One region of the Streptomyces sp. NPDC058697 genome, then DNA from elsewhere that is predicted to be linked to it. Evidence: riboswitches for the same ligand, from Rfam matches in the RefSeq annotation. Region 1 holds a riboswitch; each other region holds the start of a gene.
The links. A riboswitch is a leader RNA that binds a small molecule or an ion and turns the genes downstream of it on or off. The one in region 1 is predicted to bind cobalamin.
Positions count from the first base shown of each region.

Region 2: another riboswitch for cobalamin. It lies ahead of ACFWXQ_RS37790 (ribonucleoside-diphosphate reductase subunit alpha); the one in region 1 lies ahead of ACFWXQ_RS21585 (ABC transporter substrate-binding protein).
Region 3: another riboswitch for cobalamin. It lies ahead of ACFWXQ_RS33940 (cobalamin biosynthesis protein); the one in region 1 lies ahead of ACFWXQ_RS21585 (ABC transporter substrate-binding protein).
Region 4: another riboswitch for cobalamin. It lies ahead of metE (5-methyltetrahydropteroyltriglutamate--homocysteine S-methyltransferase); the one in region 1 lies ahead of ACFWXQ_RS21585 (ABC transporter substrate-binding protein).

Region 1 is NZ_JBHXSU010000008.1:253,319-256,518, reverse strand. Features, by position in the region: gene ACFWXQ_RS21590 (TIGR03767 family metallophosphoesterase) at 1-1,544, opposite strand, end outside; cobalamin riboswitch at 1,716-1,903, shown strand; gene ACFWXQ_RS21585 (ABC transporter substrate-binding protein) at 1,970-3,004, shown strand; gene ACFWXQ_RS21580 (FecCD family ABC transporter permease) at 3,001-3,200, shown strand, end outside.
Region 2 is NZ_JBHXSU010000025.1:5,264-8,463, reverse strand. Features, by position in the region: gene ACFWXQ_RS37790 (ribonucleoside-diphosphate reductase subunit alpha) at 1-1,759, opposite strand, end outside; cobalamin riboswitch at 1,898-2,069, opposite strand; gene ACFWXQ_RS37785 (GNAT family N-acetyltransferase) at 2,102-2,620, opposite strand; gene ACFWXQ_RS37780 (nucleoside hydrolase) at 2,680-3,200, opposite strand, start outside.
Region 3 is NZ_JBHXSU010000019.1:66,343-69,542, reverse strand. Features, by position in the region: gene ACFWXQ_RS33945 (cobyric acid synthase) at 1-459, opposite strand, end outside; gene ACFWXQ_RS33940 (cobalamin biosynthesis protein) at 456-1,412, opposite strand; cobalamin riboswitch at 1,510-1,646, opposite strand; gene ACFWXQ_RS33935 (hypothetical protein) at 1,787-2,008, opposite strand; gene ACFWXQ_RS33930 (anion permease) at 2,021-3,200, opposite strand, start outside.
Region 4 is NZ_JBHXSU010000003.1:675,959-679,158, reverse strand. Features, by position in the region: gene aceB (malate synthase A) at 1-687, shown strand, start outside; gene ACFWXQ_RS10740 (3-hydroxybutyryl-CoA dehydrogenase) at 696-1,580, shown strand; cobalamin riboswitch at 1,591-1,815, shown strand; gene metE (5-methyltetrahydropteroyltriglutamate--homocysteine S-methyltransferase) at 1,979-3,200, shown strand, end outside.

The DNA of each region.
Region 1 (3,200 bases):
GCCACCACGTTCGGGAAGCGGTGGAGCAGGGCGAGGACCTCCGCACCGTCGTGCCGCGGCTCCTCGGTGCGGGCGGCGTCGGGGCGGCGGGTCATGCTCGGACTGTGGTGGTGGCTGAAGACCAGCACATGGGCGTCGTCGGCCCCGGGGTTGCGTACGAGGCGGCCGTCGGCGTCGTAGGACCGGGAGCTGTGCGCGGCCAGCGTCCGCTCCAGCCAGCGGAGTTGATCGGTGCCCAGCGAGCCCTCGTAGTGGCCGCTGCGGTACGTCGTGTCGATGCTGATGCCGATGACGTTCTCGGCCACCCGGAACGAGTAGTACATCCGGTCGCCGTCGAGGTTGTTCTCCGTGTAGCCGTGGCCGACCGGGCCCGCACCGGCGTGGGCCGGGTCGAGATGCGCGGCCAGGTAGTCGTGCGGGGTGAACAGTCGGCGCCGTTCGTCGGCCGTGACCGTCCGCGCCGAGGCCGTGTGCCTCTTCAGGATCGCCGAGAGCACCTCGCTCTTGGGGTCGTCGCCGGAGTTCAGCGCCTTCGCGTAGGCGGCCGCGTCCGTGGCCGGGACCGACAGCAGCTTGCGGGAGCCGACGGCGAAGTCGCCCAGCGCAGGGGACAGACAGCCGCCGGGAATGTCGTCGTGGTTGCCGACCGTGGAGTACCAGGGGATGTCGAGCCCCGGGCTGGTCACCGGCCGTATCGCGGCGTCGAGGAAGCCGGGGATGCGGGGCAGCCCGCGCCGCTTGTCCAGGTCGCGCAGGGCCGCGTCGTCCGGGTGCCAGTAGAGGGGCAGGCCGGAGTTCTGGACGCCTTCGTACGCCGCCGGATCCCCGGTGTTGGGAGTGATCCTGCCGCCGCTCATCAGCGTGAGGAACCACTCCAGTTCGATCGCGGAGTTGTTGTCGATGTTGTCGCCCGTCGTCATCACGAACGAGGGCACGAGGCCGGTGTACGGGCCCCCGCCGAGCGCGTTCACCTGCTCCACGAGCGCCACCGCCCCCGCCACCGTCAGCGCCTCCTGGGCCCGCCACGCGGCAGGCCTGCGCGACCGCAGGAACTCGGTGCGCAGCGGGTTCTGCACATCGGTGAGGTGGAGGTCGGTGAACTGCACGAAGCACGCGAGCGGTGTGCGCCGGTCCTGGCGGCCGGTGGCGGCAGGCGCGAGCTCTCCGCGTACGACCACGGGCCAGCCGGGGCCGGAGACGAGCCGGCGGTAGGTGTCGGTGTGCGCGCGGCCTCCGAGGCGGGCCGTCGTCTCCAGGGTGGTCGTCGCGTACGGGGCCGCGCGTCGCGGCGCCGGCCGTCGGGTGGCGGCGGCCGGCTGCGGGGCCGCACTCTCCGCCGCGGGCTGCACGGAGGGGGCCGGGCGCTGCCGTGGGAAGACGGCCGCCGCTCCTCCGGTCGCTCCCGCCGCGACGGCGCCGGACGCGAGCAGAAAGCGCCGACGGTTGATCGAGGACGCGGGCGGGGACGGGGATGGGGACGGGGAAGGGGGTGTGGACGAGGGCGGGGGAGTGGGTGCGGTCCCCGCCGTTTCGGTTCCGGTCATGGGGCGGCCCTCCGGTGCCTCCGAGTGACTCAACTAGCGGAACCACTCATTCAGGCCGCGGGGGCAGGGCCCTGGGCAGGGGCGTGGCGTGGCCGTGAACACCGCCGGAACAGGTGGAGCGGCTGCTGGGCCCGTACTGCCTGCCCGTCCGCCGGTCCGTGACACCCGCCGTGATAGCTTGCCGAGGCCAGTCGAACCCATGTACGTGGGTCAGGGAATCCGGTGGGAATCCGGAGCTGACGCGCAGCGGTGAGGGTGACGGGCGTGGCATCGGCCACTGGACCGGTATGACGGTCCGGGAAGGCGCCTCGTCCGGGTGACCCCGAGTCCGAAGACCTGCTGGCGGCCTCCGCGGTCACGCGCCGACGGGGGAGCACCGTACGACCGGGCTCCGCGTTCGAGCCCTCGACGCCTGAGGAACTCCCGTGCCCGTCGCACGTCTTGCCCGTCCCGCTGCCCTCGTCCTGACCGGGGCTCTCCTGCTGACCGGCTGCGGTTCGGGAGATTCGGGAGACTCGTCGTCCGGCACGGACTCCGGGGTCGCCGTCACCCTCGACAACTGTGGACAGACCGTACGCGTCGAGGCGCCGCCCGAGCGGGCCGTCTCCCTCAACCAGGGCACCACCGAGATCATGCTCTCCCTCGGCCTCGCCGACCGGATGGCCGGTACCGCGACCTGGACCGACCCGGTGATGAAGGGCCTGGAGAAGGCGAACGCGAAGGTGGAGCGGATCGCCGACAACAACCCCTCCTTCGAACGGGTCCTGGACGCAGACCCCGACTTCGTCGCCGCCTCGTTCGTGTCGACGCTCGGCAAGGGAGGCGTGGCCACCCGGGACCAGTTCGAGAAGCTCGGCGTGCCCGCCTACGTCTCGCCCTCCGACTGCGTCGGCAAGGACAACGACTCGGGCGGCGACGGCGCGCGGACGAAGGCCCTCGGCATCGACGCCATCTACGGCGAAGTGCGCGACCTGGCCGCGGTGTTCGGCGTCGAGAAGCGGGGCGAACAGCTCGTCGCCGACCTCAAGCAGCGGACGAAGAAGGCCACTTCGGGGATCGACGCCTCCGACGTCACCCTCCTGTACTGGTTCGCCAACTCCGACTCGCCCTACATGGCGGGCTGTTGCGGCGCGCCCGGCGTCATAACCCGGACCCTCGGCGCGAAGAACGTCTTCGACGACACGCACGAGGAGTGGCCCCAGATCAACTGGGAGACCGTCGCCGACCGCGACCCCGACGTGCTCGTCATCGGCGACCTGACGCGCAAGTCGCAGACCGCCGAGTCCGCGAAGAAGAAGATCGAGTTCCTGGAGTCCGACCCGGTCACCAGGAACATGACCGCAGTCAAGAAGAAGCGGTACGTCCTGCTCAGCGGGCAGGCGATGAACCCGACCATCCGCACGGTCGAGGGCGTCGAGCAAGTCGCCTCCGCCCTGCGGGAGTTCGGGCTCACCGGGTGACACGGCCGCGCCTGGGACTGCTCATCGCCGCGGGCGTCGCCCTGCTCCTCGTGTCCGTCGCCGTCGCGATCACCATCGGTCCGGCGGACATCCGGGTCGGTGACGTCTGGTCCGTGGTCGCGTCCCATCTCGGCTGGGGCAGCTCGGAGTTGACGCCGATCAGGGAGGGGATCGTCTGGGAGCTGCGGTTGCCGCG
Region 2 (3,200 bases), on a different contig from region 1:
AGTGGTCGGGGTGCAGCACGCCCTGTGCCGTACGGGTCTTCTCCCAGGCGGGCAGCGGGCCGTTGCGCTCGGCGAGGTCGGCGGACGCCTCGTACGCGGCGAGCATGACGCGCTCGGCGATCCGGGTGGAGAGCGCCTTGGCCTCGGCGGAGTCGAAGGGCAGCCGCAGCTTGAAGAAGACGTCCTGCAGACCCATCGCGCCCAGGCCCACCGGCCGCCACTTGGCGTTGGAACGGCCCGCCTGCTCGGTCGGGTAGAAGTTGATGTCGACGACCCGGTCGAGGAAGGTGACGGCGGTACGGACGGTCGCGTCCAGCCGCTCCCAGTCGATGTCACCTGTCGTTGTGTCGACAAAGGCACCCAGGTTCACCGAACCGAGGTTGCAGACCGCCGTCTCCCCGTCGTCCGTGACCTCCAGGATCTCCGTGCAGAGGTTGGAGGAGTGGACCGTGTGGCCGGGCAGCGCGGTCTGGTTGGCCGTGCGGTTGGCGGCGTCCTTGAAGGTCATCCAGCCGTTGCCGGTCTGCGCGAGGGTGCGCATCATGCGGCCGTACAGATCGCGGGCCGGGATCGTCTTCTTGGCGAGGCCCCGGTCCTCCGCCTTGCGGTAGGCGGCGTCGAACTCCTCGCCCCACAGGTCGACCAGCTCGGGCACGTCGGAGGGCGAGAACAGCGACCACACGCGGTCCTCGTTGACCCGGCGCATGAACTCGTCCGGGATCCAGTGCGCGAGATTCAGGTTGTGCGTACGCCGGGCGTCCTCACCGGTGTTGTCGCGCAGCTCCAGGAACTCCTCGATGTCGGAGTGCCAGGTCTCCAGGTAGACCGCGGCCGCGCCCTTGCGCCGGCCGCCCTGGTTCACGGCGGCCACCGAGGCGTCGAGCGTCTTCAGGAACGGGACGATGCCGTTGGAGTGCCCGTTCGTCCCGCGGATCAGGGAACCGCGCGAGCGGACACGGGAGTACGCGATACCGATGCCGCCCGCGTGCTTCGAGAGCCGGGCGACCTGGTGGTAGCGGTCGTAGATGGAGTCCAGCTCGTCCAGCGGGGAGTCGAGGAGGTAGCAGGACGACATCTGCGGGTGCCGCGTACCGGAGTTGAAGAGCGTGGGGGAGGACGGCAGGTAGTCGAGGCGGCTCATCAGCCGGTACAGCGCGGCCACTTCGTCGACGGACCTGGTCGAGTCGTCCTCGGCGAGGCCGGCGGCGACACGCAGCATGAAGTGCTGGGGAGTCTCGATGACGGACCGCGTGATCGGGTGCCGCAGCAGATACCGGCTGTGCAGCGTGCGCAGGCCGAAGTAGCCGAAGCGGTCGTCACCTTCGAGGTCGATCAGCGCGTCCAGACGGGCCGCGTGGGTCCGTACGAACTCGGCGGTGCGGTCGGCGATCAGGCCCTCGCGGTGGCCGACCGCGACGGACTCGGAGAAGGACCTGACCCCCTGCGAGGCGGCCTCCTCGGCGATGCCGATCGTCAGCAGACGGGCGGCCAGCTTCGAGTACACGGGGTCCTCGGAGATGAGGCCCGCGGCCGACTCCGTGGCCAGCTCGCGCAGCTCCGCGGTGATCCCGTCGGCCCCGACGGAGGACCGGCCGCGCAGCGCGGCGGCGGCGACCCTGCCGGGATCGGCGTCGGGAAGGTCGGCGGTGAGGTCGGTCAGGGTCCGCAGCAACACGGTTCCCGGTCCGTCGGCCTCGGCCCTGTCCTGCTGGTACTGGGGCGCTTTCGCTGAGACCGGATCGGCTGGCGCGATGGTCACGTGGGGCTCTCCCTCGCTCGGCACGGGGCCTGCGGGGAGAGGGGTTCGGGGCACACGGGGGTACACGCTCTGCGCAGCGGTACGCCGCGTCCACCGGCCCACTCCGCGAGGCCCGGACGTCATGGCACCCGGGCCGGGTGGCCTGGGCACGCTGTCGGCAGGTCCTCGGACTGACCAGGCGCACGGCTCTCCTCTGGGGACAGACATGCACAAGTACACCGTTGCGGGACAGTTCCGGATTCGCACCGGATTCCCCTGCGGCGACAGCGAGCATGAGCATACATCTTGTGCCGGGCTCGGGAAGCACCCCCACATCTTGTGTCGTGTCGGCTTCGGAGGGTGTCAGAGTGTCAATTCGTAGGTGAGCAGCATGATGTCGTCGAGGTCCGGGACCGGGTTCCAGTCGCGGTCGGGGGCGCGGGTGAAGCCGAGGCGTCCGTAGATGCGATGGGCGCTGTGCATGGTGCGCTGGGTGGACAGCACGACGCGTATGCAGCCGTCCGTGGCCCGGGCGCGGTCGACGCAGGCACGCACGAGGGCCTCGCCCGCCCCGTGCCCGCGGGCCTCCTTCGCGACCGCCAGCATCCGTATCTCTGCCTCGCCCTCGCGCGCGATGTCTGCCATCGGCCCGCCGGACGGGACGAAGGTCACGCCGCCGACGACCCGCTCGCCCGCGCCCGCCCCCACCACGGCCACCAGTACGTCGGCCGCGGCGGCCCGCTTCGCCACGTCCCGCAGCTCGCCCAGATACTCGTCGCTCTCCCCGAAGTCGAGCAGCCCGTCGCCGAGATAGGCCTGCGCGGTGATCTCGCCCACAGCCTCGTACTCCTCGGGCCTCGCCCGCCTGATCACGATGGTCATGCTTGGCAGTGTGCCCGAGGGGTACGACAGAGGTCGCCGAGTTTTTCCCAGGGGCGGGCTCAGCCCACGGCCGGCCACTGCGGGAGGGTCGTGACGAAGTCCTTCGTGAAGTCGCGGGGGCCCGGGCCGAGGGCCACGCGGCCCGTGAGGCGGGTGCGGGCCGTCAGGGCGGGCGACTCGGTGTAGTAGTTCCGCTGGGCGGCCGAGGGGACGAACACGGTCTGGCCGCGGGTGAGTTCGCTGGAGCACTCGACGACGACGGCTCCCTCCGCGAGCGTCACGAACGACTCGTCCGCGCACACGCCCACGGCGAGCGGGTCGTGCAGCGGGCAGGAGTCGCCTCCGCCGTGGCGGCGGTAGGAGTCGGTGTAGACCCGCAGCAGCCGGGCGGCGAGCGCCGCGCCCGTCCCCGCCGCCTCCAGCGCGGCGAGGTCGGCGGGGCCGAAGAGCCAGCGGTGCGAGGCGTCCAGGTCGACCATGGTGAACGGGATGCCGGAGGAGAGCACCACCTCGGCGGCGTCCGGGTCCGCCCACATGTTGAACTCGGCGACCGGGGTGATGTTTCCGGGCACCTGCGCGT
Region 3 (3,200 bases), on a different contig from region 1:
CCGCCGCAGATTGATCTCGGCGGGACTGCCCGCCCCCTCACAGATCACCGCGTCATACGTGCCCCGCAACTCGGCGAGGCACTCCAGGACCGTCCCGAGGAGCTGTTCCTGACGCCCGCCGTGATAGCCGCGGGCACTCATCTCCCCGACAGGTTTGCCCATGAGGACGACCTGACTGCTCCGGTCGCTGCCCGGCTTGAGCAGTACGGGATTCATGAGCGCGGTGGGCTCCACGCGCGCGGCCTGCGCCTGCATGGCCTGCGCCCGCCCGATCTCGGCGCCCTCCCGCGTGACGAACGAGTTGAGCGACATGTTCTGCGCCTTGAAAGGTGCGACTTTGACGCCCTGCCGCACCAGCCACCGGCAGATCCCGGCGGTGACGACGCTCTTGCCGGCGTCGGAGGTGGTACCGGCGACGAGCAGCCCGCCACCCGTTCCCCCGCTCGTTCCCCGGCTCATGAGGTACGCCCCTTCGAGCGAAGGCCGTTGACGAGCAGCCGTCCGGCGACACTCACGCCGAGCGCGAGCCAGCCCACGCGCCGCGAGAGCCGCACGGCCCGCTCGATGTCCCCGACCTCCACGGCCCGCCCCTCACCATTGAGTACGGGCCGGTGCTCGACCCGTCCCGCGTACGAGAGCGTCCCGCCCAGCCGCACGCCGAGCGCCCCCGCGAACGAGGCCTCGACGGGCCCGGCGTTGGGGCTCGGATGCTTGACGGCATCCGCACGCCAGGCGCGTACGGCCCCGCGCGGATCACTTCCCGCGGCGGCGGCGAGGACGGCGGTCAGCCGCGCCCCCGGCCACCCCGCGACGTCGTCGAGCCGCGCGGAAGCCCACCCGTACCGCCGGTACTTGGCGGACCTGTGCCCGACCATCGCGTCGAGCGTGTTCACGGCACGGAATCCGACCAGCCCCGGCACACCGGCCGCGGCACCCCACACGAGGGCGCCCACCACGGCGTCGGAGGTGTTCTCGGCGACGGACTCCACGACGGCCCGGGCGATCCCGTCGGCGTCCAGCGCTTGCGGATCCCGCCCGCAGAGATGAGGCAGCCGCTCCCGGGCCACCTCGATGTCCCCGGCGGCGAGCGCCCCGCCGATGGCCCGGGCCTCCCGCCCGAGCGAGGTCCCGCCGACAACGGACCAGGTGGCGGCGGCGGTCAGGGCGACGGACGCGGCACGAGAGGGACGTACGGAACGCCCGGCGAGCGCGGCGAGCGAGGTGGCGCCACCCACACACACGGCGGTGTGCAGCGCGCCCCACCCCCGGTGGTCCCGCCACAGCACCCGCTCCACGGCTCCCGCGGCCCGTCCGAACGCGGCGACCGGATGCCCCCGGCGGGGATCGCCGAGCAGCAGGTCACCGAGAAGGCCGGCGGCGGCGCCGTACGCGAAGACGCGATCGGCACGCATCGGTTCAGCCGACCGTCAGATCGGGCACAACCGTCGCTGGAAAGGCACTTGGGCAGCCGGGCATGGCGATTTGTCCTCACTCAGGGTGTCCGCGCCCTGGTTCGACGAGACCGACGGCGAGAGTTCCTGGCTCCCGGGGTATCGATTCCCCGGTAACAGTGGCGGGACCGCGCCGGATTCGCACCGGCTTCCTCTCCTGCCGCCGTACATGGCTCCGGCAGTCCACCACGCCCACGAACACCCGTCAACTTGCTGTTGACCTGCGACGGGAGAGTGTGCTGAGGCCCACATCGCCGCTCACGCGGACACGACTGCGCCCCGCCGACCGAGGGGTCGACGGGGCGCAGTCGTGCGTGACGGAGGTGCCGTACGCGTCAGGCGACGATCAGAGAGATGCCGTACGCCACCGCTGCCGCGCACGCGGCGAAGCAGGCGTACGCGCCGGTGACCGCGAGGGTCGCGGTGCCGCCCTGGGCGGAGGCCGACTCGCGCTTGGAGAGGCCGACGATGCCGAGGGTGAAGAGGCCCACGAGGGCGACGGTGACGATGAGGCTGACTCCGAAGACGGAGCCGAGGGCTGCCCAGTCGATCTTCATGCTGTGGGTTCCTTACACCGTGGCCGTACGGACGGGCTCGGTGGCGTCCGGGCCCGGGATGGTGGTCTTGAGGTCGTCGGCCGCGGCGACCGTGCCCGTCGGCGGCGGGGTGACGGCGGCGATGGCGGTGGTCACGACGCCCGCGGGCTCGCCGCTGACGTCGTTCACGTTGTCGACGGTGACGGGCTGGCGGCGGGAGAGCGTCCAGATGACCGCCGAGCCCGCGATCAGCAGCGCGCCGGTGAGGACGATGCCCCAGGTGCCCTGCTTGGTGAGGAACTCGGCGCCCGCGCCGACCAGTCCGGCGGCGGGGAGCGTGAGGCCCCAGGCGACGAACATCCGGGTCGCGGTCGACCAGCGGACGACGCCGCCCTTGCGGCCGAGGCCTGAACCCATCACGGCGCCGGAACAGGACTGGGTGGTGGAGAGCGAGAAGCCGAGGTGCGAGGAGGCCAGGATGACCGTCGCGGCGCTGGTCTGGGCGGCGAAGCCCTGCGGCGGCGCGAGGTCGGTGAGGCCCTTGCCCATGGTGCGGATGATGCGCCAGCCGCCCAGGTAGGTGCCGAGCGCGATGGCGATACCGGCCGAGACGATGACCCACATGGGGGGATTCGACCCGGGCGCGAGCACACCGCCGGTGACCAGGGCGAGCGTGATGATGCCCATGGTCTTCTGCGCGTCGTTCGTGCCGTGGGCCAGCGAGACCAGGCCCGCGGAGGTGATCTGACCCGCGCGGTAGCCCTTGGAGGTCGCCTGCTCACCGGCCTTGTCGCTGATGCGGTACGTCAGCCGGGTGGCGAGCATCGCGGCGAGTCCGGCCACCAGCGGCGCGGCGATCGCGGGGAGCAGGACCTTGGTGACGACGGTCGAACCGTTCACCGACGACCAGCCGGCCGACATGACCGCGGCACCGATCAGGCCGCCGAACAGTGCGTGGGAGGAACTGGAGGGCAGACCCAGGAGCCAGGTCAGCAGATTCCACAGAATGGCGCCGACGAGCGCCGCGAAGATCACTTCGGTGCGGATGCCCTCTTCGTTGATGATGCCGCCGGAGATCGTCTTGGCGACCTCCACGGAGAGGAACGCACCGACGAGGTTCAGCACGGCGGACATGGCCACCGCCGTCTTGGGCTTCAGGGCACCTGTCGAGATGGTCGTCGCCATCGCGTTGGCCGTGTCGTGGAAACCGTTC
Region 4 (3,200 bases), on a different contig from region 1:
ATGCGCGCGTACACCGAGCTGCTGGTGCGCACCTGCCACCGGCGCGGTGCCCATGCCATCGGGGGCATGGCCGCGCAGGTGCCCGGCAGGGACCCGGCCGCGCGTGAGGCGGCTCTGGCCAAGGTCCGCCTCGACAAGGAGCGCGAGGCGGAGGACGGCTTCGACGGCTCCTGGGTGGCCCACCCCGGCCTGGTGCCCGTGTGCCGGGAGGTTTTCGACACCGTACTCGGCGACCGGCCGCACCAGATCGACCGTACCCGCGACGACGTGGAGGTGACCGCCGCGGACCTGCTGTCGGTACGCCGTGTCAGCGGGCCGCCCACGCCGGAAGGCGTGCGTACGAACATCGCGGTCGCCCTGCGCTACTTCGACGCCTGGCTTCGCGGGCAGGGGGCCGTCGCCCTGGACGGGCTGATGGAGGACGCGGCGACCGCCGAGATCACGCGGGTGCAGATCTGGCAGTGGCTGCGGCACCGGGTGGTCGAGAGGGAGACCGTGGAGCGGCTGCTCGACGACGAACTCGCCGCGCTCGGCGCCCAGTACCCCTGGGCGGCCCTCGACGAGGTGCGGGAGCTCTTCGAACGGACCGCGCTGGCAGGCGAGTTGCCGTTGTTCTTCACCCCTGACGCCTACAGCCGTCACCTTGTCCGGCACGCGGAGGCACAGTATCGGGAGGGACGAGCATGAGCGGGGACATCAGCCGGGACATCCGCCGGGTGGGCGTGGTCGGCGGCGGCCGGATGGGCGCCGGGATCGCCGAGGTGTGTGCCAGGGCCGGCCTCGACACCGTCGTGTGCGAGGTGGACGCCATGGCGGCCCGTGCCGCACGGGAGCGGGTGTCGGCCTCCCTCGACCGGGCGGTGCGGCGCGGGAAGCTGGACCGGGACTCGGCGCGGGACGCCCTCGACCGGCTGGCCTTCACCCAGGCCCTCGAAGACCTCGCCGACCGGCAGCTCGTCGTCGAGGCCGTCGTGGAGAACGCGGACGCCAAGACGGAGGTCTTCGCCGCGCTGGACAAGATCGTCGAGGATCCCGGGGCGATCCTCGCGACCAACACCTCGTCCCTCCCGATCATGCGGCTCGGCATGGCGACGAGGCGTGCCGACCGGGTCGTCGGGCTGCACTTCTTCAACCCCGTTCCCGTGCTGCCGCTGGTGGAGATCGTGGCCTCGCTCCACACGGCGCCCGGGACGGTCGGGGCCGTCGAGGACTTCGCCACCCGGGTCCTCGGCAAGACCGTGGTCCACGCGCGGGACCGGGCGGGCTTCGTCGTCAACGCCCTGCTCGTGCCCTATCTGCTGGCCGCGATCCGCATGGCCGAGTCCGGTTTCGCCACCGCCACCGACATCGACGCGGGCATGGAACTCGGCTGCGCCCACCCCATGGGACCGCTCAGGCTGGCGGACCTGATCGGCCTCGACACCGTCGCCTCGATCGCGGAATCCCTCTACGACGAGTTCAGGGAGCCGCTCTACGCCCCTCCCCCGCTGCTCCAGCGGATGGTGGAGGCCGGGCTGCTGGGCCGTAAGACGGGCCGCGGGTTCCACGTGTACGACGCCGTCCGGCAGCCGGGCATTTGACGGCAGGGCCTAAGCTGACCGTGCAGCTGGTTCGCCCCGTCCGCCAGGCGGGATGCGTCGCAAGAGGGAACCCGGTGGGAATCCGGGACTGCCCCGCAGCGGTGAGCGGGAACGACCGCCGTCATACGCACTGGGCCCCGAGAAGCGGGACCTGGGAAGCGACGGCCAGTAGGTGCCCTCCGTACGGAGGGCGTGCCCGCGAGTCCGAAGACCTGCCATCTGCCCGTGCGCGACCGATCGCGTACGGACAATCCCGGTGACCTCGTGGGCGGGTCAGGCGTACATATCCGGCGGACGACCGCGCATGCCGCGCGAGGTGCCTCTGCCGGGTTCGTCACCCCTTCGCGCCCACGTCCCGTCCCGGGATCTCAGGGAGACATCTCGCGAAGGAGAGTTCCGTGACATCGAAGTCCGCAGCCGCGGCGGCACGGGCCACCGTGTACGGCTACCCCCGTCAGGGCAGGGGCCGGGAACTGAAGAAGGCGATCGAGGGGTACTGGAAGGGCCGCGTCGACGCCGACGCCCTCCGGGCCACCGCCGCCGAACTGCGCCGCACCAACTGGCGGCAGCTGGCCGAGGCCGGCATCCACGAAGTGCCGACCGGCGACTTCTCGTACTACGACCATGTCCTGGACACCAGCGTCATGGTCGGCGCGATCCCCGGGCGCCACCGCGCCGCGGTCGAGGCCGACGCGCTCGACGGCTACTTCGCGATGGCCCGCGGCACCCAGGACGTGGCGCCGCTGGAGATGACGAAGTGGTTCGACACCAACTACCACTATCTGGTCCCGGAGTTGGGCCCGGACACCGTCTTCACCGCCGACTCCGCGAAGCAGGTCGCCGAGCTCCACGAAGCCCTCGCGCTCGGCCTCACCGCCCGGCCGGTCCTCGTCGGCCCCGTCACCTATCTCCTGCTCGCCAAGCCCGCGCCCGGTGTGGCCGCGGACTTCGACCCGCTGACCCTGCTCGACCGACTGCTCCCGGTGTACGCCGAGGTCCTCTCCGATCTGCGGGCGGCGGGCGCGGAGTGGGTCCAGCTCGACGAGCCCGCTCTGGTTCAGGACCGCACCCCGGCCGAACTGAACGCCGCCACGCGCGCCTACCGCGACCTCGGCGCACTCACCGACCGTCCGAAGCTGCTGGTCGCCTCCTACTTCGACCGGCTCGGCGACGCCCTGCCGGTGCTGGCCAAGGCCCCGGTCGAGGGCCTCGCGCTCGACTTCACCGAGGCGGCCGCCGCCAACCTGGACGCCCTGGCCGCGGTGGGCGGACTACCCGGCAAGCGCCTGGTCGCGGGCGTGGTCAACGGACGCAATATCTGGGTCAACGACCTCACCAAGTCCCTCGCCACGCTCGGCACCCTGCTGGGACTGGCCGACCGGGTCGACGTGGCCGCGTCCTGCTCACTGCTCCACGTGCCGCTCGACGCCACCGCCGAACGGGACATCGAGCCGCAGATCCTGCGCTGGCTCGCCTTCGCCCGGCAGAAGACGGCCGAGGTCGTCACCCTCGCCAAGGGGCTCGCCCAGGGCACGGGCGCGATCACCGGCGAACTCGCCGCCAACCGGGCCGCCCTGGCATCCCGCGCGAACTCGCCCATCACCCGTGACCCGGCCGTGC